Regions from separate parts of the Pseudoalteromonas sp. Angola-30 genome, predicted to be linked through region 3. Evidence: predicted binding sites of a transcription regulator. Region 3 holds the regulator's gene; each other region holds the start of a gene.
What was found. Region 3 encodes sigma-54, which starts transcription at its own class of promoters, with help from an activator protein. Its sites were predicted from a motif close to GTTGGCACGNNNNTNGNNT; they were not measured.
Positions count from the first base shown of each region.

Region 1: PSH54_RS17130 (YggN family protein) is a predicted target of sigma-54. The motif match lies at 1,210-1,228, and genes of this name have one in related genera.
Region 2: fliS (flagellar export chaperone FliS) is a predicted target of sigma-54. The motif match lies at 2,078-2,096, and genes of this name have one in related genera.

Region 1 covers NZ_JAQREI010000017.1:73,607-77,271, reverse strand. Annotated here, with positions in the region: gene PSH54_RS17135 (aminotransferase-like domain-containing protein) at 1-319, shown strand, start outside; gene PSH54_RS17130 (YggN family protein) at 378-1,172, opposite strand; gene PSH54_RS17125 (PA3496 family putative envelope integrity protein) at 1,554-1,739, shown strand; gene PSH54_RS17120 (glutathione peroxidase) at 1,848-2,342, opposite strand; gene PSH54_RS17115 (AzlD domain-containing protein) at 2,728-3,027, opposite strand; gene PSH54_RS17110 (AzlC family ABC transporter permease) at 3,024-3,665, opposite strand, start outside.
Region 2 covers NZ_JAQREI010000012.1:25,606-29,270, reverse strand. Annotated here, with positions in the region: gene PSH54_RS14405 (DNA-3-methyladenine glycosylase I) at 1-65, shown strand, start outside; gene PSH54_RS14400 (sigma-54 dependent transcriptional regulator) at 347-1,783, opposite strand; gene fliS (flagellar export chaperone FliS) at 2,141-2,542, shown strand; gene PSH54_RS14390 (hypothetical protein) at 2,547-2,843, shown strand; gene fliD (flagellar filament capping protein FliD) at 2,936-3,665, opposite strand, start outside.
Region 3 covers NZ_JAQREI010000005.1:63,049-66,713, forward strand. Annotated here, with positions in the region: gene PSH54_RS08855 (PTS sugar transporter subunit IIA) at 1-130, opposite strand, end outside; gene hpf (ribosome hibernation promoting factor) at 135-422, opposite strand; gene PSH54_RS08865 (RNA polymerase factor sigma-54) at 450-1,949, opposite strand; gene lptB (LPS export ABC transporter ATP-binding protein) at 2,019-2,744, opposite strand; gene lptA (lipopolysaccharide transport periplasmic protein LptA) at 2,741-3,289, opposite strand; gene lptC (LPS export ABC transporter periplasmic protein LptC) at 3,279-3,665, opposite strand, start outside.

The sequences.
Region 1 (3,665 bases), on a different contig from region 3:
AAAAGTACTTAGGCAGCGCTTACGTAATAACAAAGAGCGCATGCGGTGGTGCTTATTAAACGCGATGCCTAACAATACACGTATTAGTGACCCTAAAGGTGGGTGTGTTATTTGGCTTGATTTAGGCCAAGGGGTAGACAGTCAAAAGTTATTTTTACTGGCGTTAGAAGCTGGTATTAGCATAACCCCCGGACTTATTTTTTCAGCAAGTAATAAGTATAAAAGCTGTATTAGGCTAAGTTACGGAGTGCAGTGGAGCGAAAAAATAGAGCAGGCTATTACCACGTTAGGTGCGTTGGCTCACACGCTAAAAGAATAAAAAAGCAGCACCTAATATACAAGTGCTGCTAAAGGGATGTTAAATACGGTGCGGTGTATTAATTTTGTTTAATGGTAAATAACTCGTAGCCTTTTAGCTGTGGTAACTGCGCTACTAATTGCTCTTCTTGCTGTGCTATGTTGGCAAAGCTGTCGCATAAAGAGTTGGCACGCTTTTCAAGCGCACTGGCATGTAGCTCTACTTTTTCTTCTATTTGCGCGCCCATATTTTCCATGCGTTGCTCAAATGCATCCATATCTCCACCCGAACCAAGCAGCTCAGAGCCTAAAGCAACTAAAATACTGCCCATTGATTGCATAACGGCAGACTCAACCACGGTTTCTATTTGCTCCTCAAATTGGTGTTCAAAGTTTTCACCAAATTGATTAAAGCTTTGTTGGCCCATTACAAACGTACCTTGTTGATAAAAGGTGTTTTCTACTTCAAGTCTTATATCGTCCATCAGGCCAGATAAGTCATCAAGGCCATCAATATTAAATGCGTTGGCTACTTCCTCTAATGCTACACCGGCTATTTTTACTCCGTCTAGGGCAATATTAGCGACCTCAGGTAGCTGCGTACGTAAGTTGTCAGAATACTGGGTAAGCGCTTGGCGTTGCTCGCTGTTAATAGATACTTGTTCGCCATTTATAGTTAAGTTGCCATTGCTGTTAAAGCGCATGAATTGATTAGATGCGGTAAAAATTTCTAATTCGCTAGGTTTAATGCGTACATCGTTTTTAAACTCTACATTACACTGCTCATTGCTAAACGAAATGCCCGCATTGTTATCGTTATGTGCCATTGCAGCGGGTGTACAAATTAAAGCGCTTACTAATAGTAAATTTTTCATGTTTATTCTCTAATAATTGTTGATGACAGCTAAGTATTAACAAGTTTGGTGCCATTATTTATTTTTATTTTAAAACAGTAGGTTATGAAATTTGTGTGTTTTTAATGATTTTTAATTTTGATAAATAAACTACTTTTTAGTCAAAAACACTAAAAATAAATAAATGATAAATTTTATTTGTCGAAACGATAAAAAACTCTCACTTTCCACTTTCTTAATTTAGCGCTATTTATTCACAATATTGACATGAAGGCTATTTACGATAGTCACGTGGCTTTATTTTGGTGCTAATTTGTTCGTATTTTAGCGCTAAACATTTTTTTAATTTACCAAGTGCAGGAATAAACCTGAGTTGGTCTCAAACACTTTATGGAGTGGGTTGTGGGTAAGACATTTAGTTACGATGCGCTAGATGATGATTTTGTTGAAGACGAGTACGAAATGGTCGGGCGTAATCAGCATGACAAAAAAAAGCAAAAGGTGAAAAAGAAGTTGGAAGATTACCTTGAGCAAAAACGTTTGCGTAAAAATCTAGGTGAAGACGACTTAAACGATTACATAGACTAAATTGTGCTAGTTAAAATAATGCGCCTTTTTATTAGGGTTTGAATGTGCGTTTACGCATGTTTAAAGGCTAAATATTGGCAATAAAGAGGCTTTATGCCTCTTTATTACTTATTGTGTACTTAATTTAGCGAGTGCTTGTTGAATAGTGGTTTCTAGCTTTTCTGGTTTTGTAAAAGGCGCATAGCGCTTGATAGGTGTGCCATCGGGCGCTATCAAAAACTTAGTGAAGTTCCACTTTATTTTGCGTGTTAAAAAGCCGGGTAAGGCCGATTTTAAATACCTAAATACAGGGTGGGCGTGACGACCGTTTACATCCACTTTAGCGGCCATTAAAAAGCTTACCCCGTAATTGATTAAGCAACCTTGTTGTATTTGCGTTGCGTCGCCTGGCTCTTGCTGACCAAATTGATTACATGGAAAACCAATAATAACCAATCCGCTTTTCGCGTACTTACTATGAAGAGTTTGTAGCGACTCGTACTGCTTAGTAAAACCACACTCACTTGCGGTATTAACAATAAGCACAACCTTGCCTTCAAAGTCGCTAAAATTAATTGTTTTACCGTCTAACGCAGTAGCCGTTAATTGATGAAATTCATGCATGATGGATGCTTTTTTATTGTTGTTAGCTACATTCTACCCGCTGTAGCGCGTTACTAAAAGTATAAAATTTAGGCGTGTTAATACCGCGCTTAACTATGCGCTAATGGGTTGGCTGTTATTTAGGGCGTGTTGAACTTTGCGGATTGAAATTTGTTCAACCTAGGGGCGATCAAATCGCGGCGCGAGGTTTGTAACCTAGTGGGCTAAGTAAAAACCGAGCAACAAAGAGTTTATCGCCCCTAGGCAGAACCCAAAGGGCAGCGCATGTTTGGCATTTATGCTACGTTATCGCCTATTTATGGGGAATAACCACACTTCACAGGCTCTGCCTTGCCTAAAAACCAAACATACTGCTGCAAATTCAAACGCCAAAGGTCAACACGCCCTAGTTTAAAATTAAAAATAACCCCATACTGGCAAGCGTTGTGTAATAAATATTATGTGTTTTATAGGCAACAATAATGGCAACGATGGCTGCGCTTAAATAAGGGTTGTGCCAGTTTAGGTTGAGCCCGTCTTCATTTATAAAAATAATGGGTACCCAAATAGCGGTTAGTACAGCGGGTGCGCTAAAGCTTAAAAACTGCTGCATTTTAGGGCCCACTTTAAAACCAAGGCGTTGATGTAAAAATAAGTAACGAGTAAAAAAGGTAATACACGCCATTAATAATATAGTGAGCATCATAATGGGCTGTCCTTTTTTTGTGTAAGCCTTGCAGTAAAGTAGCCTGCACTCATTGCAAGTAGAGCAGCACAAACCAACCACAACTCAAACCCCGTGCTTTTTAAAACTGTGGCGCTAATACCCGCAACAATCACAGTAACCAGCGAGGCTAAATTTTTTATGCCCGGTACCACAAGCGCAATAAATGTAGCTGCAATAGCAAAGTCGAGCCCTAAATTTGTTAAATCAGGAAGCACACTTCCTGCAACTATGCCTATGAGTGTCCAAAGGTTCCATGCAATATAAAAACTAAAACCCGCGCTTAAAGCGTATATTAGGCGCGCTTTTGTTTTATAGGCTTTGCGGTGATGCGAAAAGGCAAACAGCTCGTCGGTTAGTACAAAACTTATTGGTAAGCGCCACCGAAATGGCTGTGAAATAACTTTATGGCGTACGGCTAAACCGTATAAAAAATGCCGAGAGCTAACAATAAATGTGGTAAATAAAATAGTCAGTAAAGGGGTGTTACCGGCCATTAGTTCAATTGCAACTAATTGTGCAGAACCCGCGAATACAAGTAATGACATTGCTTGTGTTTCAAAGGCACTAAAGCCATTTTGAATCGCTAAAGAGCCACATAATATTCCCCAAGGAACGAC
Region 2 (3,665 bases), on a different contig from region 3:
TGGTTAACGATCATAGTAATGATTGTTTTAGAAAAGAAGAAATTATAAAGGCGTTTAGTGAATAAGTGATTTATCACCATAAAAGTGATCTGTTCATAAAAAGGGTAAGAGACGCTTCGCTTTAGAGAAGTAACGTGTGAGTTAATTGTGGTTTATCATTTGGCCTCGTTTTTTGGGGATTAAGTAATTAAAAGCTGCGCTTTTTACGCGAGCAAGCTTCGCGTCTACCGCCAAAGTTTACGTTTTTCTTATAGCGCGAAGCTTGCTTGCGTGACGGGCAAAGCCCGTAATTAATTCCTCAAAATGAATAATAAATAACGAAAAGTCTTTCACCATTTGCATACTGCTAATCTCGCGATAGATTGTACTTTTTCATTTTTTCAACAAGCGTTGTACGCCTTACACCTAATATTTCTGCGGCGCGCGCAACAACGTAATCAAAACGCTCTAACGCTTGGGTAATTAAGCTTATTTCAAGCTCTGCTAAATAATCTTTAAGCTCTATACCCTCTTCGGGTAATACACCAGATCCCGGTTGGCTAAATTCAGGCTCTGGTTCATTATCATAATCGCTAAAACCTGAGCTAAAAATATCGTTAAAGGCATCTTTTTCAAGTAGCTCTTCAGGGTACTCTGGCTCGTATGCGTCTACCTCGATGTAGCGATATTTATTGGGTAAATCGGGTACATCCACTACTTTTTCAGGGAACATAATCACCATGCGCTCCACTAAATTAGCAAGCTCCCGAATATTACCAGGCCAAGCATGCTCTTTTAGGCTCTCAACCGCGCGCTCTGTAAATTTAGCCGACGTACCACTTTGCTCATTCACACGGCGCATTAACTCTTTAAGTAATAAAGGTATGTCGTCTGCACGCTCATTAAGAGACGGGTTTTCAATAGGAAACACATTTAAACGGTAATATAAATCTTCCCTAAAGCTGCCCTTTTCAATCATTTCCTCAAGGTTGCGATGAGTAGCGGCAATCACCCGTACATCTGCTTGAATAGCTTTGGTGCCACCTACACGCTCGTAGCTGCGCTCTTGTAATACCCGCAATAGCTTAACTTGCATTTGCAGCGGCATATCGCCAATTTCATCTAAAAATAGCGTACCGCCTTGAGCCAATTCAAAGCGCCCTTTACGTGCAGAAATAGCGCCGGTAAACGCCCCTTTTTCGTGACCGAATAACTCGCTTTCTAGCAACTCTCCAGGTATGGCACCACAGTTTACTGGTACAAACGGCCCAGTATTGCGTTTAGATAATAAATGGACGTTACGCGCAACCACCTCTTTACCTGTACCCGACTCACCTAAAATAAGCACGTTTGCATCGGTTTTAGCCACTTGCTCAATTAAAAAGCGTACGTTTTTAACTGCGTCTGTTTCCCCAACTAAACCATCAAATGTTTTGTGTGGTTTATGATGCTTGTGACTTCCAGGAAGCATACGTTGGTACTGTTGGCAGTCGTGTAATAACTGTGTGGTTACTTCGTGATTAAACGGCTCACAAATTAGTCCCACGACATTAGCAATGCTTAATAATGGCTTGAGTGTTTCACCAATGAGTAAAAAAGGCAGGGTTGGGTAGCGTTTAATTAAGCCTTCATGATCTAAGCTTTGTAATGCGCCTAAAATAACAATGCATTCTTGCTGTTGATACTTACTACATACTTCTTCAAAGTCATTTTCATCAAGCAACTGCACAGCTTCCCCAATAAAGGTAAGTGATGCATGTAATCCTATTGCACGGTTATTATTATTATCTAAAATCAAGATCATAGTTAGCGAGCCATAATTTCACTAATTCATTTTATTAGCTAAATTGTAAGCGAGATCTGTATGGATGCAAGTAATAGCGGCGGTTTTTTGACATAAACGCCAAAAAATAGACATCGCTATAAAACAATAATACTTAATAATTAAAACTTAAGTATTGTTTTGTTGTTTAATACTTAAAGCTAATGCCATGTCTTGTTTTTTACTTAGTCCATAAAATTACTTTGGTCAAAAATATAAACTATAATTAGCTTAAGTTGAAAGCAACGATGCCGATAACTAAATAAACGCAAGATGCTTGGCATTAATATTGCTTTTATTTCGTATAGACGATTTCACATTTTTATTTAGGATTTCCCCATGGCTCATGTTTCATTAAAAAAATATTCTCAAGTGCGTGCCAGCAACATCGCTGAAATGGCGCCCTATGAGCAAATTAACCTTATTTTTAGTAACATAATTGGTCGTTTGGCCGCTACTAAAGGGTTTATTGAGCGAAAAGAAATAGAAAAAAAAGGCGAAAACCTTTCAGCATGTATTTTACTACTAGGTGCACTTCAAGATGCGCTAAACCTAGAAGTTGAACAAGACCCGAGTATTTCAAATAATTTATTAGCACTTTATGACTACTGCCAAAGGCGCCTTGTGCAAGCAAATGTAGATAATGACATTGAGATTATTTCTGAGGTAGCTGGCATTATTAAAGAAATTAAAGAAGGGTGGGATAGCATTCCTGTCGATCAGCGTATTCCTGAGGTATAAACTAATGGCTTTAGAGCAAATAGGCAAAGCTGAGTACATCAACCAATTACTCAGCCAAATTGAAGTATTAGTGCAAAGCAACAAAGCTGATGACGCCACGCCAATTATGGATACTTTAAATAGTGAGCTTAAGCGCTGGTGCGAAAGCGATAACCCGCCTAACGCCGAGCAGCTTATGGCAGTTCAAACCAACATAAACAACATTAGCAAACAAGCAAATGCTGTAAAAAATGAATCATCTAAAGCCATAATTAAGCAAAAAAAAACAGGTAAAGCTATCTCTGCCTACAAATCAGTTTAACTAAGTATCGCACGGCGCTATTTAAACTTAATTGAGCATAAAAAAAACCGTTTATAAAACGGTTTTTTTATAGGCCTAACAAATTTTACTGGTTATGAATTGTTACTCACCACACCAGGCATATTTTCAAGCTGCGCTTGCACATAACTACTTGTAGAGTTAAGGCTCGCGACTAGTAAATCCATCGCGTTATATTGAGCGTATAACCTGTCAGATAACGACTCCATTTTACTTGTTAAGCTTTCACGCTGATCATCGATATCTTCTAGTTGATTTGTTTTACTGTCTATACGATTTTGGATAATACCGTCGGTATCAGTGTAAAAGTTCATTAAATCGTCAAAAGACTGCGCAAAACCGCCCTCGTCTTCGTCATCACCTACAAAAAATTGTTGAACTAAATCGACATCTTCATCAATCTTTTCATTTAATGTTTCACTATTTAGAGAGAGCACGCCATAACGATCCGACTCTACCCCTAATTGCGAAAGTGACAATGAATTGCCATTACCTAAATCCACAGAGTCGGTAATCTGCTCTCGTAATTTAGCCATTACTCCACGAAGTAACGAGTCACCGGCCATTACACCAGCGCCATCTTCACTTGAGGCGCCTAAGTTATTACTAAGTTCAAGTAATTCGTTATAGCTGGAAATAAAGTTATTTAAGCCTGACTGGATATTGTTGTTGTTTTCTGTGACAGAAATATCACTAATATCGTCGTCCGCATCGTGTAATTTTTTAGCAGTAATATCCACGCCATCAATTACATTACTAAACTCATTAGTATTGCTTGATACCGTTAATGTGCCATCAATCGTT
Region 3 (3,665 bases):
TATCTTGTTGTGGTAAGTAGGGGAGCTTTTCATGAGCAAGCTCACTGATAAACTCTAAAATTCTTTTTTTACTACTAAAAAGGACCGCAGCTTTGCTGCAGTCCTGGCATACTAATGTACTTAATTTCATAATATTAGTGTCTAGCAAGCTTCTCTTTATGTTTTATGACTTGACGATCGAGCTTGTCAATCAACGAGTCTATAGCGGCATACATATCTTGGTGCTCTGTTGAGGCAAATAAATCTGCGCCACTTACATGAATAGTCGCTTCTGCTTTTTGGTTGAGTTTTTCTACATCGAGAATGACATGCACATTGCTAATATGATCTGAGTGCCTTTCTAGCTTTGCAAATTTATTATTTACATAGTCTCTAAGTGAATCAGTTACTTCTACGTGACGACCAGTTAGGTTTAGTTGCATAAGCATTTCCTCTTTGTTTTTTACGTCTTATATCAAACTCTTTCTCTGATTTGACGGTGGAATAGCTAGCGATTCACGGTATTTTGCTATTGTGCGTCTAGCTACTTTAATTCCTTGCTCTGCCAATATATCCGCAATTTTACTATCACTCAATGGTTTAGCTGAGTTTTCCGCGGCAATTAGCTTTTTAATTAGGGCACGTATTGCGGTTGATGAACACTCGCCGCCGTTTTCAGTGCTTACGTGGCTTGAGAAAAAATACTTAAGCTCAAAAATACCACGTGGCGTATGCATATATTTTTGCGTAGTAACACGCGAAATTGTCGATTCATGCATTTCTACCATTTCAGCAACATCGTTTAAAACCATTGGCTTCATGGCTTCTGGGCCATGTTCAAAAAATGCCTGTTGCTGTTTTACAATACAGTTTGTTACCTTAAGCAGCGTGTCGTTTCTGCTTTCAAGGCTTTTTATAAACCATTTAGCTTCTTGTAAGTGAGAGCGAATAAACTGGCTATCACCACTTGATTTTACGGTACGTGACATAGCCGCGTACTGACTATTTACGCGTATTTTTGGCATGCTATCTGGGTTTAGCTCTACCACCCAGCGGCCTTTTATTTTTTTAACCGATACATCTGGTATTACATACTCCGACTCTTCCCTTACTATTGTATCTGCAGGTTTTGGGTTGAGGGTATGTATTAGGGTCATGACCTCTTTAAGCTCGTCTTCTTTAAGCTTAGTCTTTTTCATTAATGTACGATAGTCGCGTGCCGCTAATAGATCAATGTGATCGGTTAAGATCATTTTAGTTTGTTCTATAAAAGGGGTGTCTTTATCAAACTGGTTTAGCTGAATACACAAGCACTCTTGTAAACTGCGCGCGGCTATACCTACAGGGTCAAATAACTGAATACGCTTTAAAACGGCTTCTATTTCATCAAGTTCAACTTCAACTTCGTCATCGTTTTCTTGGTTAAAGCTCTCTAAAATTTCTTCGCAACTTAGCGTTAAAATACCCGAGTCATCTACAGCTTCTACAATGGCAATAGCAATGGCTTCGTCAGTTGGGCTAAAAGGAGTAAGCTGAAGCTGCCACATTAAATACTCATGTAGCGTTTCAGTAGAGGCACCTTGATAAATAGACTCATCTTCCGGCATTGGGCCTGAGGATGCCGCAGGGGCTGCGCTCATGTACTCATCCCAGGTTACATCCATTGCCATATCATCGCTAACGGTGTCTTTATTTAAAGCTTCGCCACTGTCTTGCTCGTACTCGCTAGTTGTATCGTCAGCCGATGCGCTTACGGTTACATCATCCGTATCTGCTTTTTGTTCATTTTTTCCAGCCGACTCTTCCGTGTAATCTTGCTCTTCTACTTCTAATAGCGGGTTGCTATCAAGTGCTTCTTGTATTTCTTGCTGGAGATCCAATGTACTGAGCTGCAGCAAGCGAATCGCTTGTTGCAATTGTGGAGTCATTGTAAGTTGCTGGCCCATGCGCAGCTGTAATGATTGCCTCATGTATCTCTAACAATCCTTTTATGTTGTTATAATTAATATTAGCAGATGCTTGTAGGTGTGGCTTAAATGTTACAGCCTAAATTGCTCGCCTAAATAAACATCGCGTACAGTTTTGTCATTTAATACGTGTTCTGGGGTGCCAGATGCAATTAGCTCCCCATGAGAAACAATGTAGGCTTTTTCACAAACATCAAGGGTTTCTCTTACATTGTGATCGGTAATTAATACGCCAATGCCACGGTTTTTAAGATGTTCTATTATTTTCTTTATATCTAACACTGAAATCGGATCAACACCAGCAAAAGGCTCATCCAATAAAATAAATTTAGGGTTTGCTGCCAGTGCTCTGGCAATTTCTACACGGCGGCGTTCACCACCAGAAAGCGCCATACCTTGGCTATCGCGAATATGCTGAATACTAAATTCATCAAGTAAGTTGTTAAGCGTTTCTTCTCGCGCGGCTTTATTGAGCTCTTTACGCGTTTCTAAAATCGCCATTAGGTTTTGATAAACTGTCAGCTTTCTAAATATTGATGACTCTTGCGGCAAATAGCCAATGCCTAAGCGGGCGCGGCTGTGCATAGGTAATAACGTAATGTCGTTATCATCAATAGAAATTTTACCTTTGTCGCTAGGTACTAACCCTACAATCATGTAAAAGGTGGTGGTTTTACCTGCGCCATTAGGGCCCAATAAGCCAACAATGCTGCCGGCTTCTACTTCAAGGCCTACATTTTTTACAACTTGGCGGCCTTTATAGCTTTTTGCTAATAGTTCTGCTTTTAAGGTGCTCATGGTTGACCTTCGTTACCTGTTTTTTCTTTAATTTTTGCTTCAACAGGCACTAAAATTGTGTGGACACGATCCGTAGAGTTTTCGTCTTTTTCTGCGCTAATAAGCTGCTGCTGCATATCGTAGGTAATACTTTTAGCATTAATTTTTTGACCGGCTTGTGCGACTTCAGCATCGCCAACAAGCGTTAAAAAGCGCTTTGCTACGTCGTAACGTACTTCGTTTGCACTGGCGCTCATTACGGTACCATCGTCTTGTTTTTCTTCGAAGTAGGCTGGGCTGCCAGTGGCAATAAGGAGTTGTTTGTTATCCCCTAAGTCTTCACGTTTATGTACTTCGAGTCGGTCGGCTGTAATTTTGCGATTGCCATGCACAATTTCGACGTTCTTTTCAAAAATACCTACGTTTTCTTTAAGTTGGCCTTCTTGACGGTCTGCACTAATAGAAATTTGATTTGCTGGCGGTTGAGCAGCAGGCTCAGCAGCAGAGGCGCTAAATGCAAGCATTAGCGATGGGATAATAAGTATTTTAGTGAGTTTATTGGTCATAATATATTGTTCGCGTATGGTTAATTAGTTTTATTACTTCGGTTTTTAAATCGGCTTCAAGGCCTTTACCGACAATTTTTAAATTAGGCCCAGTGACAACCACTGGCTGCTCAGAGCGCATTGTTAGCGCTTTAATGTCGACTTCGATGTTATCGGCATCGATGTTATCTATCATGGCGTTATCAACTAAATTTTTAGCAACCACATTGCCTTCTAAAATAAGTTGTTTATCTTCGTAAAGCGTTGCTTCGTCTGCATTTATTCGCCATGTTTGCTTTTCGTTATACAAGGTGAAAATAGGTTTTTCAAAAAACGTAAAACCAAGCTGTTGGTACAGCTCCATTTTAGCCGCTGTGACTTTATGGCTTATTTTGCC